One region of the Pseudomonas hefeiensis genome, then DNA from elsewhere that is predicted to be linked to it. Evidence: predicted binding sites of a transcription regulator. Region 1 holds the regulator's gene; each other region holds the start of a gene.
What was found. Region 1 encodes FliA, which starts transcription of late flagellar genes. Its sites were predicted from a motif close to CTAAAGTTTNNNNNNNNNNNGCCGNTAA; they were not measured.
Positions count from the first base shown of each region.

Region 2: PSH57_RS28140 (methyl-accepting chemotaxis protein) is a predicted target of FliA. The motif match lies at 2,398-2,425, and genes of this name have one in related genera.
Region 3: PSH57_RS14530 (methyl-accepting chemotaxis protein) is a predicted target of FliA. The motif match lies at 1,763-1,790, and genes of this name have one in related genera.

Region 1 covers NZ_CP117449.1:4,632,813-4,637,554, reverse strand. The annotation lists partial or broken gene flhF (flagellar biosynthesis protein FlhF) at 1-753, shown strand, start outside; gene fleN (flagellar synthesis regulator FleN) at 871-1,701, shown strand; gene fliA (RNA polymerase sigma factor FliA) at 1,698-2,441, shown strand; gene PSH57_RS20760 (chemotaxis response regulator CheY) at 2,609-2,980, shown strand; gene PSH57_RS20755 (protein phosphatase CheZ) at 2,999-3,784, shown strand; gene PSH57_RS20750 (chemotaxis protein CheA) at 3,815-4,742, shown strand, end outside.
Region 2 covers NZ_CP117449.1:6,214,135-6,218,876, reverse strand. The annotation lists gene PSH57_RS28150 (NorM family multidrug efflux MATE transporter) at 1-1,270, opposite strand, end outside; gene PSH57_RS28145 (LysR substrate-binding domain-containing protein) at 1,428-2,348, shown strand; gene PSH57_RS28140 (methyl-accepting chemotaxis protein) at 2,537-4,513, shown strand.
Region 3 covers NZ_CP117449.1:3,288,803-3,293,544, forward strand. The annotation lists gene PSH57_RS14520 (VOC family protein) at 1-322, shown strand, start outside; gene PSH57_RS14525 (MalY/PatB family protein) at 514-1,662, opposite strand; gene PSH57_RS14530 (methyl-accepting chemotaxis protein) at 1,847-3,358, shown strand; gene PSH57_RS14535 (NADPH-dependent FMN reductase) at 3,387-3,980, opposite strand; gene PSH57_RS14540 (sterol desaturase family protein) at 3,977-4,742, opposite strand, start outside.

The sequences.
Region 1 (4,742 bases):
TCGAAGAACCTCGCCAGGCCTGGCGCATGTTGCTGGCGCACCTGGCGCGGATGATCGCCACACCGGAAGTCGAGCCCCTCGAAGAAGGTGGAGTCATTGCCATGGTCGGCCCGGCCGGCATGGGCAAGACCACCACCCTGGCCAAGCTCGCAGCGCGTTATGTACTCAAGTACGGCGCTCAGAGCATCGCCCTGGTGAGCATGGACAGCTTCCGTATCGGTGCCCAGGAACAACTCAAGACCCTGGGTCGGATCCTCAATGTGTCGGTGACCCATGTGGATCCGGGCCAAGTCCCTGGCCCAGGCGCTGGAACCACTGCTGCGCAAGCGCGTCGTACTGATTGATACCGCCGGCCTGCAAGCCAGCGATCCGGCCCTGCGCATGCAGCTCGAAAGCCTGGCCGGGCGCGGTATCCGGTCAAAAAATTATCTCGTGTTGGCAACCACCAGCCAGAAACAGGTTCTAACCGCCGCATACCACAGCTACAAACGCTGCGGGCTGGCCGGCTGCATCCTGACTAAGCTGGATGAAACGGCAAGCCTGGGCGAGGTGTTGAGCCTGGCCATCGGTCATGATTTACCGGTGGCCTACCTGACCGACGGGCCGCGGATCCCGGATGATTTGCATCTGCCGCGCCGTCATCAACTGGTCAGTCGTGCCGTGAGTGTGCAAATGCAGGAAGAACCCAGCGAAGAAGCCATGGCTGATATGTTCGCTGACATCTACCACAGCCCGACCAAGCAGGTCGGCTGAGGTAATCATGAATATTTTTTGTACCTACATCGATGGTCTGCCATGCATTGTTCCTTCATGCGAGCGCGCAGCCAGTAATGTGGCCTCCGTCTAAGTAAGACAAGGTAAAGAACGAACATGGGCAGCATGCATCCCGTACAGGTGATCGCGGTGACCGGCGGCAAAGGTGGCGTCGGCAAGACTAACGTGTCAGTGAACTTGTCCCTGGCTCTGGCAGAGCTTGGCCGACGGGTCATGCTGCTGGACGCCGACCTGGGCCTGGCGAACGTCGATGTGCTGCTGGGGCTCACACCCAAGCGCACGCTGGCGGACGTGATAGAGGGCCGCTGCGAACTGCGCGACGTGCTGCTGCAGGGGCCGGGCGGAATCCGCATCGTGCCCGCGGCGTCCGGTACCCAGAGCATGGTTCACCTGACCCCGGCCCAGCACGCCGGCCTGATCCAGGCCTTCAGCGACATCGGTGACAACCTTGATGTGCTGGTGATCGACACCGCAGCCGGTATCGGTGATTCGGTCGTCAGTTTCGTACGCGCTGCCCAGGAAGTGCTCCTGGTGGTTTGCGACGAACCGACGTCCATCACCGACGCCTATGCCCTGATCAAGCTATTGAATCGCGACTACGGCATGAACCGCTTCCGCGTCCTGGCCAACATGGCCCAGAGCCCCCAGGAAGGACGCAACCTGTTCGCCAAGTTGACGAAGGTCACGGATCGCTTCCTGGATGTCGCCCTACAATACGTCGGCGCTGTGCCCTACGACGAAAGCGTACGCAAGGCTGTCCAGAAGCAACGTGCCGTTTATGAAGCCTTTCCACGTTCCAAATGCGCGCTGGCGTTCAAGGCAATCGCCCAGAAGGTCGATACCTGGCCGCTGCCGGCCAACCCGCGCGGGCATCTGGAGTTTTTCGTCGAGCGTCTCGTGCAACAAACAGCAGGGCCCGTGTTATGACAGCCAGCGGTTACAACCATCTCTACAAGAAATCGGCACGGGACGCCCAATACGAACTGATCGAGCGTTACGCGCCTTTGGTCAAGCGTATCGCCTATCACTTGCTGGCGCGTTTGCCGGCCAGTGTCCAGGTCGAAGACCTGATCCAGGCGGGCATGATCGGCCTGCTCGAAGTGTCGAACAAATACGACGCGAGCAAGGGCGCCAGTTTCGAGACCTATGCAGGTATCCGCATTCGCGGGGCGATGCTCGATGAAGTCCGCAAGGGTGATTGGGCGCCGCGTTCGGTGCATCGCAATACCCGCATGGTCAGTGACGCAATTCGCGCCATTGAAGCTAAAACCGGGCGTGACGCTAAAGATCACGAGGTTGCGGCCGAACTCCAATTGAGTCTCGATGATTATTACGGGATTTTGAACGATACCTTGGGCAGCCGCCTGTTCAGTTTCGACGACCTGTTGCAGGACGGCGAACACGAAGGGCTGCACGAGGATGGCGCGAGTGCTCACATGGAGCCATCGCGTGATCTGGAAGATGAGCGTTTCCAGAGCGCGCTGGCGGATGCGATTGCCAATTTGCCGGAGCGTGAGCGACTGGTCTTGGCGCTGTACTACGACGAAGAGCTGAACCTCAAGGAAATCGGTGAGGTCCTGGGGGTCAGCGAATCGCGGGTCAGCCAGTTACACAGCCAGTGCGCGGCCCGTTTGCGGGGGCGTTTGGGGGAGTGGCGAGCGCGCTGACAGGCAGTGTGGGGACACTGCGAACGGGATTGGCATGGCTTGCGCTGCGCCAGTCTCCATCCGTTGTGCTCCAGACCGTTGTCGAGTGTTGTGCCGGATTGATTGAAATGGCGCGTTCAGGTGCTGGGCGCGTTTAAGACTGCTTGGAGGTCGAATTGGACAAGAACATGAAAATCCTCATCGTTGATGACTTCTCAACGATGCGGCGGATCATAAAAAACCTGTTGCGTGACCTTGGGTTCACCAACACTGTCGAGGCCGACGATGGCACCACTGCCATTCCGGTTCTCAACAGCGGAAGCATCGACTTTCTGGTGACTGACTGGAACATGCCCGGCATGACCGGTATCGACTTGCTGCGCCATGTGCGCGCCGACGAAAAACTCAAGCACCTTCCGGTGCTGATGGTCACTGCCGAAGCCAAGCGCGAGCAGATCATCGAAGCGGCCCAGGCCGGTGTGAACGGCTACGTGGTCAAACCCTTCACGGCCCAGGCGTTGAAAGAGAAGATCGAAAAAATCTTCGAACGCATCGGTTAACGGCGCCACGGGGGAGCTATGGATAACGAATCTTCAATGGGCGACTTTGAATCGACCCTGAAAAAACATGCCCGCGAACTGGTCGACAGCCTTGAAAAAGGCCGCTTTGGCGATGCGGTTCAAATGATCCATGAGCTCAACCAGACCCGTGACCGCGGTCTGTATCAGGAAGTGGGCAAGCTCACGCGTGAACTGCACAGCGCGATTGTCAATTTTCAGATCGATCCGAATATGCCGCAGGCCGAGGAGGTCTCGCAGATCACCGACGCGACCGAGCGTCTGGGTTATGTGGTCAAGCTGACCGAGGCCGCGGCCAACCGCACCATGGACCTGGTGGAGAGCGCAACGCCGCTGGTCAATGGCCTGAGTGATGAAGCCCAGGCCTTGAGCACCGACTGGGGCCGTTTCATGCGGCGCGAAGTCGGTGCTGAAGAGTTTCGGGAGCTGGCCCGTCGGGTCGACGGTTTCCTGACGCGCAGTAGCACCGAGAACCGCGCCGTGGCGAGCAACCTCAACGACATTCTGCTGGCTCAGGACTATCAAGACCTGACCGGCCAGGTGATCAAACGGGTGACCCAACTGGTCACCGAAGTGGAAAGCAATCTGCTCAAACTGGTGTTGATGGCCAGCCAGGTCGACCGCTTTGCAGGCATCGAACACGACCGTGAAGCGATGCTTGCGGAAAAAGATCCACAAAAACATCTCTCTCAGGGTGAAGGTCCGCAAATTCATGCCGATAAAAGAGAAGACGTTATGTCCGGTCAGGACGATGTGGACGATTTGCTGTCCAGCCTTGGATTCTGAGTTTTAGCCCTGTTTTAGGAGCAGCCATTAATGAGCTTCGGCGCCGATGAAGAGATCCTTCAGGATTTCCTGGTTGAGGCCGGCGAGATTCTAGAGCAACTGTCCGAGCAATTGGTCGAGCTGGAAAGCCGACCAGATGATGCGGATCTGCTCAATGCAATTTTTCGCGGTTTCCACACTGTAAAAGGAGGCGCCGGCTTCCTCCAGCTCAATGAGCTGGTGGAGTGCTGTCATATTGCCGAGAACGTGTTCGACATCCTGCGCAAGGGTGAGCGTCGCGTTGACTCGGAATTGATGGACGTGGTGCTCGAAGCGCTGGACGCGGTCAACAGCATGTTCAGCGAAGTGCGCGAGCGCTCACCGATCACCGCTGCTACGCCTGAGCTGCTCGCCGCTCTGGCGCGCCTGGCCGAGCCGCAGTCGGCTGACGAAGCCGCACCGGCAGCCGCAGCAGTGGTTGAGGAGCCGGTCGCCGAGGAGTCCGGCGACATCACTGATAACGAATTCGAACAACTGCTGGACTCTCTGAACGCCGTCAAGGCCCAAGCCCAGGCTCCGGCCGCGCCTGCTGCCCCGGTCGCGCCAGCCACCGATGCCGCCGCCAGCGACGAAATTACCGACGCCGAGTTCGAATCGCTGCTCGATCAGCTTCACGGTAAGGGCCAGTTTGCCCCCGATGCGGCCGTTCCGGCGGCGACCCCGGTCGCCCCGAAAGCGGCGGGCGACAACTCCGATATCACTGACGATGAATTCGAAGCCCTACTCGATCAGTTGCATGGCAAGGGCACCTTTGCCGTTGATGCACTGGACTCGGCCATCGCTTCGGCGCCGACCCCGGCCAAGCCCGCCGCCGCAGTGGCTGGCAGCGACCTGATCAGCGATCACGAATTCGAATCACTACTCGACGAACTGCACGGCAAAGGCAAGTTCAGCGAAGTCGGCACGGCCTCAACGGCTG
Region 2 (4,742 bases), 1.6 Mb from region 1:
ACCAGACGCCGGTCGGCCCCCAGTTCAGGTGAAAGGCCATCCACCATGCCGCCGGTGCACCAATCAGCCAATAACAACCCAGGCCCACCAGGAAGGTGGTCTTGGCGTCCTTGAGCCCTCGGATGCAGCCCATGGCAATGGTTTGCGCGCCGTCGAACAGTTCGAACCACGCCGCTACCGCCAACAGGCTCACCGCCAGGTCGATCACCCCGCGAAACGCCGGGTCGTCGTGGTCCAGGAACAAGCCGATCAACGGGTGTGGCAACAGCCAGAACACCATGGCGAACGCCAGCATGACCGCTGCGCCGAAGCCAATTCCGACCCGACCGGCCAGCCGCGCCATCAGCAGTTGCCCGGCGCCGTAGTGCTGGCCGATGCGCATGGTGATCGCATACGACATCCCCGCCGGGACCATGAACGCCACCGAGACAATCTGCAGAGCGATCTGGTGCGCCGCCAATGGCGTGCTGCCCATGGTGCCGATGCACAGCGCGGCGAACGCGAACAGCCCGACTTCCACCGCGTAAGTCCCGCCAATTGGCAGGCCCAGGCGCCACAGTTCCTTGAGGTACTGACGATTGGGTCGCGACAGACCATTGAGCAACGGATAAGCGCGGTAGGCTTGATGTCGGTGAATATGCCAGGCCAGCGCCAGTGCCATGCAGTTGGCGACGATGGCCGTGACCAGGCCGATCCCCATCAGGCCCAATTTTGGCAGGCCGAACATGCCGGTGATCAGCGCGTAATTGAGCAGGAAATTAGCCACCGTGCCGCCGAGACTGATCACCATCACTGGCGTGGCCCGGCCGATGGCGCTGGTGAAGCCGCGCAAGGCCATGAAGCTCAGATAGCCGGGCAGGGCGAATGGCAGCACCAGCAGGAACTGGCCGGCAGCGAGGACGTTGGTTTCGGTCTGGCCGAACAGCAACAGTACCGGCTTGAGGTTCCACAGCAGGAGTCCGGCCACCAACGCCATCAACCAGGCCAGCCACAACCCGGCTTGAGTCAGTCGGGTGGCGCCTTCGACATCTCCGGCGCCCTGACGGATCGCCACCAGCGTGCCCACCGCGGCGATCACCCCGATGCAGAAAATCGAGACGAACGAATAGGTCGCTGCCCCGAGCCCGCCGCCGGCCAATGCTTCGGGGCTCAGGCGCGCCATCATCAGGGTGTCGGTCAGGACCATCAGCATGTGCGCCAACTGCGAGGCAATCAACGGCCCTGCCAGCCGCAGGATAGCCCACAGTTCGATTCGCACCGGATGCCGCATGATCATCACACTCCATGTTCAAACAAGGCTGTAAAACGGCGATTCTCGGCGCTCTCAGCGATTTGCACAAAAGGATAAAAGCGATCACTGGCATGATTAAAACTCATGCTGAGAGCTTTCTGATAGGGTGCGTAATATCGCCATAGGAGCTTTCCCGATGTCTCGTCGTCTCCCTCCTCTTTATGCGTTGCGGGCATTCGAAGCGGCAGCGCGATACAGCTCGTTCACCCGGGCCGCCGAAGAACTGTCGATTACTCAAAGTGCCGTCAGCCGGCATATTCGTACACTCGAAGAGCACTTTGCCTGTCGGCTGTTCCAGCGCAGTGGCCGTAACCTGCAGTTGACCGAAGCGGCGCGGTTGCTGCTGCCGGGCGTGCGTGAGGGGTTCATGGCGCTGGAACGGGCTTGTCATACCTTGCATGGCGAAGATGGCATCCTGCGCATGAAGGCGCCGTCCACACTGACCATGCGCTGGCTGTTGGCGCGCCTGAGTCGCTTCCGGCATCTGCAACCCGGCAATGAGGTGCAACTGACCAGTGCCTGGATGGACGTCGATTCGGTGGACTTCAACACCGAACCTTTCGATTGCGCGGTATTACTGGGCAATGGGCATTTTCCTACCGACTGGGAGGCCAGTTTGCTGTTTCCCGAGGAACTGATCCCGGTAGGTGCGCCGAACCTGCTGAACGACCAGCCCTGGGATGTGGCGCGGTTGGCCAGCGCAGAACTGCTGCACCCCACGCCGGACCGTCGTGACTGGCGCAACTGGCTTTTGCGCATGGGCTTGTCCGATCAGGTCTCGCTCAAGGGCGGGCAGGTGTTCGATACGCTGGAGCTGGGCATGATCGCAGCCGCGCGCGGCTACGGCGTGTCCATGGGGGATCTGTTGATGGTGGCCGAGGACGTGGCCCAGGGGCGCTTGAGCCTGCCATGGCCTACCGCCGTCGCCAGCGGCGAGCACTATTACCTCGTCTGGCCGAAAACCCGGCCAGGAGGTGAACGTTTGCGCCGTTTGAGCGATTTTCTCCAGAGTGAAGTCAAGGCCATGCAATTGCCCGACGTAAAGCGTCTTGGCTGAATCGTTGAAGCTTGCGTGCCAGCCACCCGGCATTATTCCTTCCAAACCGCTCAAGTATTCGGTTTCGCCGCCGAATGTGTGGAAGTAGTACTTTCGTATTAGAAAGGGACTGCCTACACATCACCCGAATAAAATTGCCGAGTGTGCGACGTGATCAGGATGATCCGGTCACTTGGCCAGGAGCCGTCATGTCTCAACCTCGTGCCCGAATCGCCTCACAGCTGGGCCTCGCCCTTGCCGTGATACTGGCGATCGTGATCTCCGGCAGCACCGTCTTTGCCTTGCGCTCGCTGGACTCCGCCAACCTCGCGACCCGTGAAGAACACCTGGCCAGCGAAGCGCGCCTGATGGCCGACCAGCTCAATACCTTCCATGGCACCCTGCGTGAAAGCACGCAGCGATTGAGCGGGCTATTCGATAAGCGCTTCAGCGTGGGCCTGAGCGTGCACCCGGACGAGCCGGTCGCGGTAGCAGGCGTGCAGGCTCCAAGCCTGAGGCTGGGCAGCGAAGTGCTGAACAACAACTTCAAGGAAGTTGATGACTTCAAGCAGACAACCGCCGGGGTGGCGACGGTGTTTGTGCGCAGCGGCGATGATTTCATTCGCGTGAGCACTTCGTTGACCAAGCAGGATGGTACGCGGGCGATCGGTACCTTGCTCGACCGTGCCGGCCCGGCTTATGCCCCGGTGATGAGTGGGCAGAGCTACATTGGTCGCGCCCTGCTTTTCGGGCGCTTCTACATGTCGCAGTACACACCCGTACGCGATAGCAGCGGTAAGATCATTGCCGTGTTGTATGTGGGATTCGATTACACCGACGCACAGAACGCCCAGTTCGAGAACCTCAAGCGCTTCCGTATCGGTCAGACCGGTTCGCTGGCCGTGCTGGATGAACAAAACAAATGGTTGGTTCCTCCAGCGGGTGTGCAGGCGCTGGAGAAGGCGACCACGACCATCAAGGAGCTGGTCAAGAAGCCGGGCAAAGGTGCGTTCTGGAGCGATACCGCCGAAGACTTTTACAGCGTCGCCGTGCCGTTCGAGGACGGTCCGTGGGCGGTGGTGGCGAGCATGCCGAAAGCCGAGATTCGCGCCGTGACTTGGAGTGTCGGTACACAACTGGCTATCGGCAGCTTGCTGGCGATGTTGTTGGCCGTTGGCTCGGCGGTGTGGCTACTGCGCAGCAAACTGGCACCGCTGGGCGATCTGGTGCGCCAGGCCGAGGCGCTGGGCGCCGGCGACCTGAGCGTGCGTCTGAACGTGTCGAGCCACGACGAAATCGGTCAACTGGCTCGTGCCTTCAACCAGATGAGCCAGGCCTTGTCGACCATGGTCGAACATATCCGCAAGGCCTCTCAAGAGGTCAACAGCCGCGCGCAGGCCCTGTCCGGATTGTCCAGTGGGGCGTATGAGGGGATGGAGCAGCAGTCCGGCGAAATCACCAGCATGGCCGGCGCAGTGGAAGAATTCAGCGCTACCTCGTTGAACATCGCCGATAACATGGGTAACACCGAGCGTCTGGCCCAGGATAATGCCCAGCAAACCCGCATCGGTCGTACGTCGATGGATGAAGCGTCCTCGTCGCTGGAGCAAATTGCTGGCGCCCTGAACAGCACCGCTACGGTCATCAACACCTTGGGCCAGCGGTCCCAGGAAATCGGCGGCATCGTCGGTGTCATCACTTCGATCGCTGAGCAGACCAACCTGCTGGCGCTCAACGCTGCCATCGAAGCCGCCCGTGCGGGCGAACAGGGCCGGGGTTTTGCCGTGGTGGCTGACGAAGTCCGTAGCCTGGCGTCTCGTACCCGTGAGGCCACTGACGAAATTTCCGGCATGATCAACAGCATCCAGCAGGAAACCGGTAACGCCATCAGCACGATGGAAAAAGGCAACTTGTTGATGCAAGAAGGCTTGTCGCGCAATGCCAACGTGGCCTCGGCCTTGGCGCGCATCGACGAGCAAAGCCGTTCGGCCGGCCAGCAATTTGCGGCGATCACCACCGCCACCCAGGAGCAGAGCAGCACCGCGACCCTGCTCAGCAGCAACCTGCAAAGCATCGCCATGGCCAACAGCGAACAGCGCGAAGTGGTCTCTAATCTGGCGATCACCGCCAAGGAACTGGAAAAACTGGCGCAGGACCTGCGCAAAGAGGTTGACCGGTTCCGCTGAGGCGTCCTGCTGGTCCTGTCGCGAGCAAGTTCACCCGGGATCCATAGGGGAGCGGGCTTGCTCGCGAAGGCGGCGGCATAGCCAACATCAGCGCCACTGACCTACCGCTATCGCGAGCAGGCTCGCTCCCGCAGGGGCTTGGCGGCGGCCAAACATTTTGCGGTCATCCTCGATCAATGTGGGAGCGGGCTTGCTCGCGAAGGCGGCGGCATAGCCAGCATCAGCGCCA
Region 3 (4,742 bases), 1.3 Mb from region 1:
GGTGCGCCTGCCCAGCGAAAACGACTCGGGCCCGCCGGGAGAAGGCTGGCATCAACCCGGCAAGCGTTGGCCTCAGGTGTTCGTGCAACTGCCGTTCAATGGTTTGCCCGCGACCTGGGGCAATGGCATGCAAGTGAGTTTTGCCGCCGATTCACCGCAAACCGTGCATGCCGCCTGGGCGAAGGCCATCGCCCTGGGCGGCACCGACGAAGGCCCGCCAGGCCCGCGCCCCCAGTACTCGGAAGGGTATTTCGGGGCGTATTGTCGGGATCCGGAGGGGAACAAGTTGTGCTTTGTTTATGCGCCGGATATGGATGAGTAGCTGAGCACCCAGTTTCTGGAGTGGACCTATTTGTGGCGAGGGGATTTATCCCCCGCTGGGCTGCGCAGCAGCCCTAAAACGGATCACTCGGTGTGTCAGGCTAGTCTCATAGGCTTTTCATTGGGGCTGCTGCGCAGCCCAGCGGGGGATAAATCCCCTCGCCACAGATGAGTTCAAGTCACCTGGAGAGATCAGCCCCTAGCCTTCAGGCTACGCTCCATCCGCGCAATCCCTTCCTCGAGCAGCGCCCGTGGGCAGCCGAAGTTCAAGCGCACGAACTGCCCGGCATCGTCGCCAAAATCCAGTCCGGCGCTCAGGCCTACCCTGGCTTCTTTCAGGAAGAAGCCCTGCGGGTCGTCCAACCCCAGGCCCGAGCAATCCAGCCAGGCCAGGTAAGTGCCCTGGGGCACGGTCATGGTGATGCCTGGCAGGCGGGTCTTCACGGCGTCGACCAGGTAGTCGCGGTTGGCTTGCAGGTAGGTCTTCAATTCTTCCAGCCACGGGCCAGCTTCGCTGTACGCCGCGCGGGTCGCTTCAAGGCCCAAGGCGTTGACGCTATCCACCATGCCGGCCCGCGCGCTGTTGACCCGCTCGCGCACCTTGGCGTTTTGAATGATGGCGAATGAAGTTTTCAGCCCGGCAATGTTGTAGGCCTTGCTGGCCGACATCAGGGTGATGGTGCGCTCGGCAATCTCCGGGCTGAGGGTGGCGGTGGGGATGTGCACACGACCGTCAAAGCACAGCTCGGCATGAATTTCGTCAGAGATGATCCAGGCATTCTGTTCCAGGCAGATATCTGCCACAGCCTTGAGTTCTTCCCGGGCAAACACCTTGCCCAACGGGTTGTGAGGGTTACTCAGCAACAGCGCACCGCCACCCTGCAACGCGTCACGCAGCGCGGCCAGGGGCGTGTGGAATTCGCCGCTGAGCGGGTTGAACGGCAGTTCAACTTTGTTCAGTTGCCAGTGAGCGGGGGCATTACGCAGCGGCGGGTAATTGGGCACCTGTACCACAACATTCTGCCCAGGCTCCACCAAGGCGTGCAGCGCCATGTTGAACCCTGGTTCGACACCTGGCAAAAATACGATTTGCAGGGGTTCGACGCGCCAGGCGTACTTGTTCCAGAGGTCCGCAACGATGGCGGCGCGCAGTGAGTCCTGGGCCACGCTGTAGCCGAGCATCGGGTGTTCGAGGCGTTTGTATAGCGCGTTGATGACCACCGGCGGAGCAGGGAAGTCCATATCAGCCACCCACATGGGCAACACATCGGCGGGGTAGCGACTCCACTTGGTGCTACCGGTACCGTGGCGCTCCAATACCGTGTCGAAATCGAAAGTCATGGTGGTTCCATCAGGTCTGGGATTGAGATGGCAAACATCATAAAGCAAAGATCATTGAAAAAAGGTAGATGGCGTAGTGCCACTAATCAATGGTAATCAGCTACAGTTCCATTCCGACACGCCGATAAGGCCTGTGACCAGCATTGGTAACGGACCCTCCAAGCCCCCGAAAAGGACAGCCCCCATGACATCGCCCGTGCGCTTTAACGATCACTACCGTAAAGCTGATCGCATCATGCTGGGGCTGCTCTGGCTCACTTTTGCCTACTCTCTGTGCCTGGCCTTCCTGCACTCCACCTTCAGCCAGGCGCTGTTGGTGGGGGCGACGACCTGCCTGCTGACCACCGTGCTTTATCGCGGCCTGGCCGGCACCCGCGCCATGCGTTGTGTCATCGCCGTGGCGTTAATGGTCATGGCGGCTTTGCACATCAACCAGACCCGTGGCGTGATCGAGTTTCACTTCGGGATTTTCGTACTGCTGGCGGTGCTGACGTTCTACCGCGACTGGCTGCCAATCGTCGTGGCCGCCGCAACCATCGCCATTCACCACGTCAGTTTTCACTGGCTTCAGCATCAGGGCTATCCGGTGTTCGTCATGGCGAGCCACGGCGGCTGGAGCATGATCTTCCTCCATGCATTTTATGTCGTGGTGGAAAGCCTGATCCTGATTTACCTGGCAAACCAAACCCTCGCAGACGCCACCGACAACCAGGAGGTGCTCGACAAAGTGCTGGCCGCCGCCACGCAGTTGAGCAGCGGTGCCGATACCCATCGAGTCCAGGGTGCCAAAATCTCCTCGGGCGAACGTTTTGACCATTTCCTCCAGCAGGTGACCAATCTGGTAGACGGCGTGGTACGCGATACCCGCAACCTTTCGGACCTGGGCCGGGACTTGTCCCAAGTCGGCCAGACGCTGGAAGACGGCGCCAGGCATCAACTGGATGAAGTGGCACAGATGAGCGGCGCGATCGGCCATCTGGTCCAGGCCATGGACAACATTGCAGGGCATGTCGACCAGACCCTGCAACGCTCCGGCCAGGCCAGCGAACAGGTCAACCGAGGGCGCAGCACCGTTGACCAGACCCGCGAGGAAATTGTCGAACTGGCAGGGCGCCTCAACCTGACCAACGAAACCGTGCAAGGCCTGGCCGAGCAGGCGCAACAGATCGGCCAGGTGCTGGACGTGATCAACAGCATCGCCGAACAAACCAACCTGCTGGCTCTCAACGCCGCCATTGAGGCCGCCCGGGCCGGAGAACAGGGGCGCGGGTTTGCGGTGGTGGCGGACGAAGTACGAACGCTGTCGCAAAAGACCTCGGCATCGACCACAGAAATCCAACAAATCATCGCCAAGCTGCAACAGGGCAGCCGCCAGGCCGCCACTGCCATGCAAGACAGCCGCGACGGGGTGGAACGTTGCGTATCCGCCAGCCAACTCGCCTCGCAACTGCTACATGCGGTGGTGGAGGACATCGCGGTGATCAACCACTTCAACGACCTGATTGCCAGCACCACCCAGGAACAGTCCGAGGCCTCGATGGGCATCAATGAGCGCTTGCAAAGTGTCCAGGCCGTGGCAGAGCGCAACGCCGATAACATCGGAATTCTGACTCGCAGCAGCCAGTGCCTGCCGCCGTTGGCGGAACGGTTGCAGGTGTTGGGGCAGGCGTTTCATGGCAAAGGTGGGACAGCCTGAGCGGCGGGATCTGCCGTAACGACAGCGCTTACATACCGGTAGAAAACGCCGGAGGATGTTCGAGCGCCAGCCGTATCTCGCGAAACGCAACTTCATACTGGCAGAGCATGCGCAACACCCAATCAGCCCGGCCCCGAATGCGATTGTCGTCTTCGTGGACCGGCTCCTGGCCGTTAAGCAATGACTCCACATGCCGAATGATCAGCTGTTCAGGCAAGTACGTGATCCGACAATTCTTGTAGCTCGACGCACGTAACTCTGCGATGGGATAGGCGCCGCCAAGTCCAGCCGAGACGCCCACCAACAGCGCGGGCTTGTGCCCGAGTTCATTGATCCCCGCATAGAGGAAGAAGTTCTTCAGCGCGGGGCAGGCCATGCCATTCCACTCCGGGCTGATCACGATCAGTGCCGTCGCTTTGGCAAGAATCGACTGTTGGGTACGCCACACCTCATCGTGGTCTTTTTCCGGCCAAAGCGGCAGTCGGCAGGCGGCCAGGTCAATCAAGTCGCTGGCGTCACACAGGTTGAGATCCGTCAGTCGCTGGCGCAGATAGCGCGCTACTTTGAGTGACTGACTGTCCCCTCGGTTGGAGCCCGCCAGCACAACGATGTGGCGACTCATTGCGTCACCTCCGGTCGTGCGCTGGTCTTGGGCGCGGTACGGCGTGAGCGCACGAGGGGCCAGAACAATTCCTCTTGCCAACTGATCGGTGACAGATGCTCGATTCCGTAGGCCGGCGGGCGTCGACGTGTGATCTTTGCCGTGCCGAACAGCACATCCCATAGAAACAACAGGTTGCCGAAGTTGCCTTTGTAATGAGTGACTCCGTCGTCGGCCGTCAAGCCATGGTGGGCAGAGTGCGTGGACGGGGTGGAAATTATCCGTTCCAGAAGCCAGACCAGAGGCCGCAATACGCGAATGCCGTAAAGCTTGTCATCCCACGCAACGCTGCTGTGTGCGGCGAAAATCACAGTCATCTTGATGATCAGGTACACGTAGTAGACCGGTGCAAGGCCCAGGTAGATCAACATGCCGGACAGCCAGATACCGGGCATGAGCATGTAGTAGAAGCTGTTGTTGCGGTAAACGATCCGTACACTCATGTAGGGCGCGGAATGATGGGCGCGATGCAACGCGTAGAGGACGGGCACCCGGTGAGTCAGGCGATGCCACCAGTATTGAGTCATGTCGTCCAGCAGCAGGAACAACACAAACCCGACGGCCCACGGGATCGCCACCAGCGCATCTTTCAATTGTGGCGCAACCAGGCTGAGCAACTTGCCGCTCAGCCACATGACGGCGGGGAAGGTGATTGCCACCAGGATCCCGGACCCGATGACTTCAATCAGCACGTCACGCCTGCCGCCCGATGACTGGCGCAAG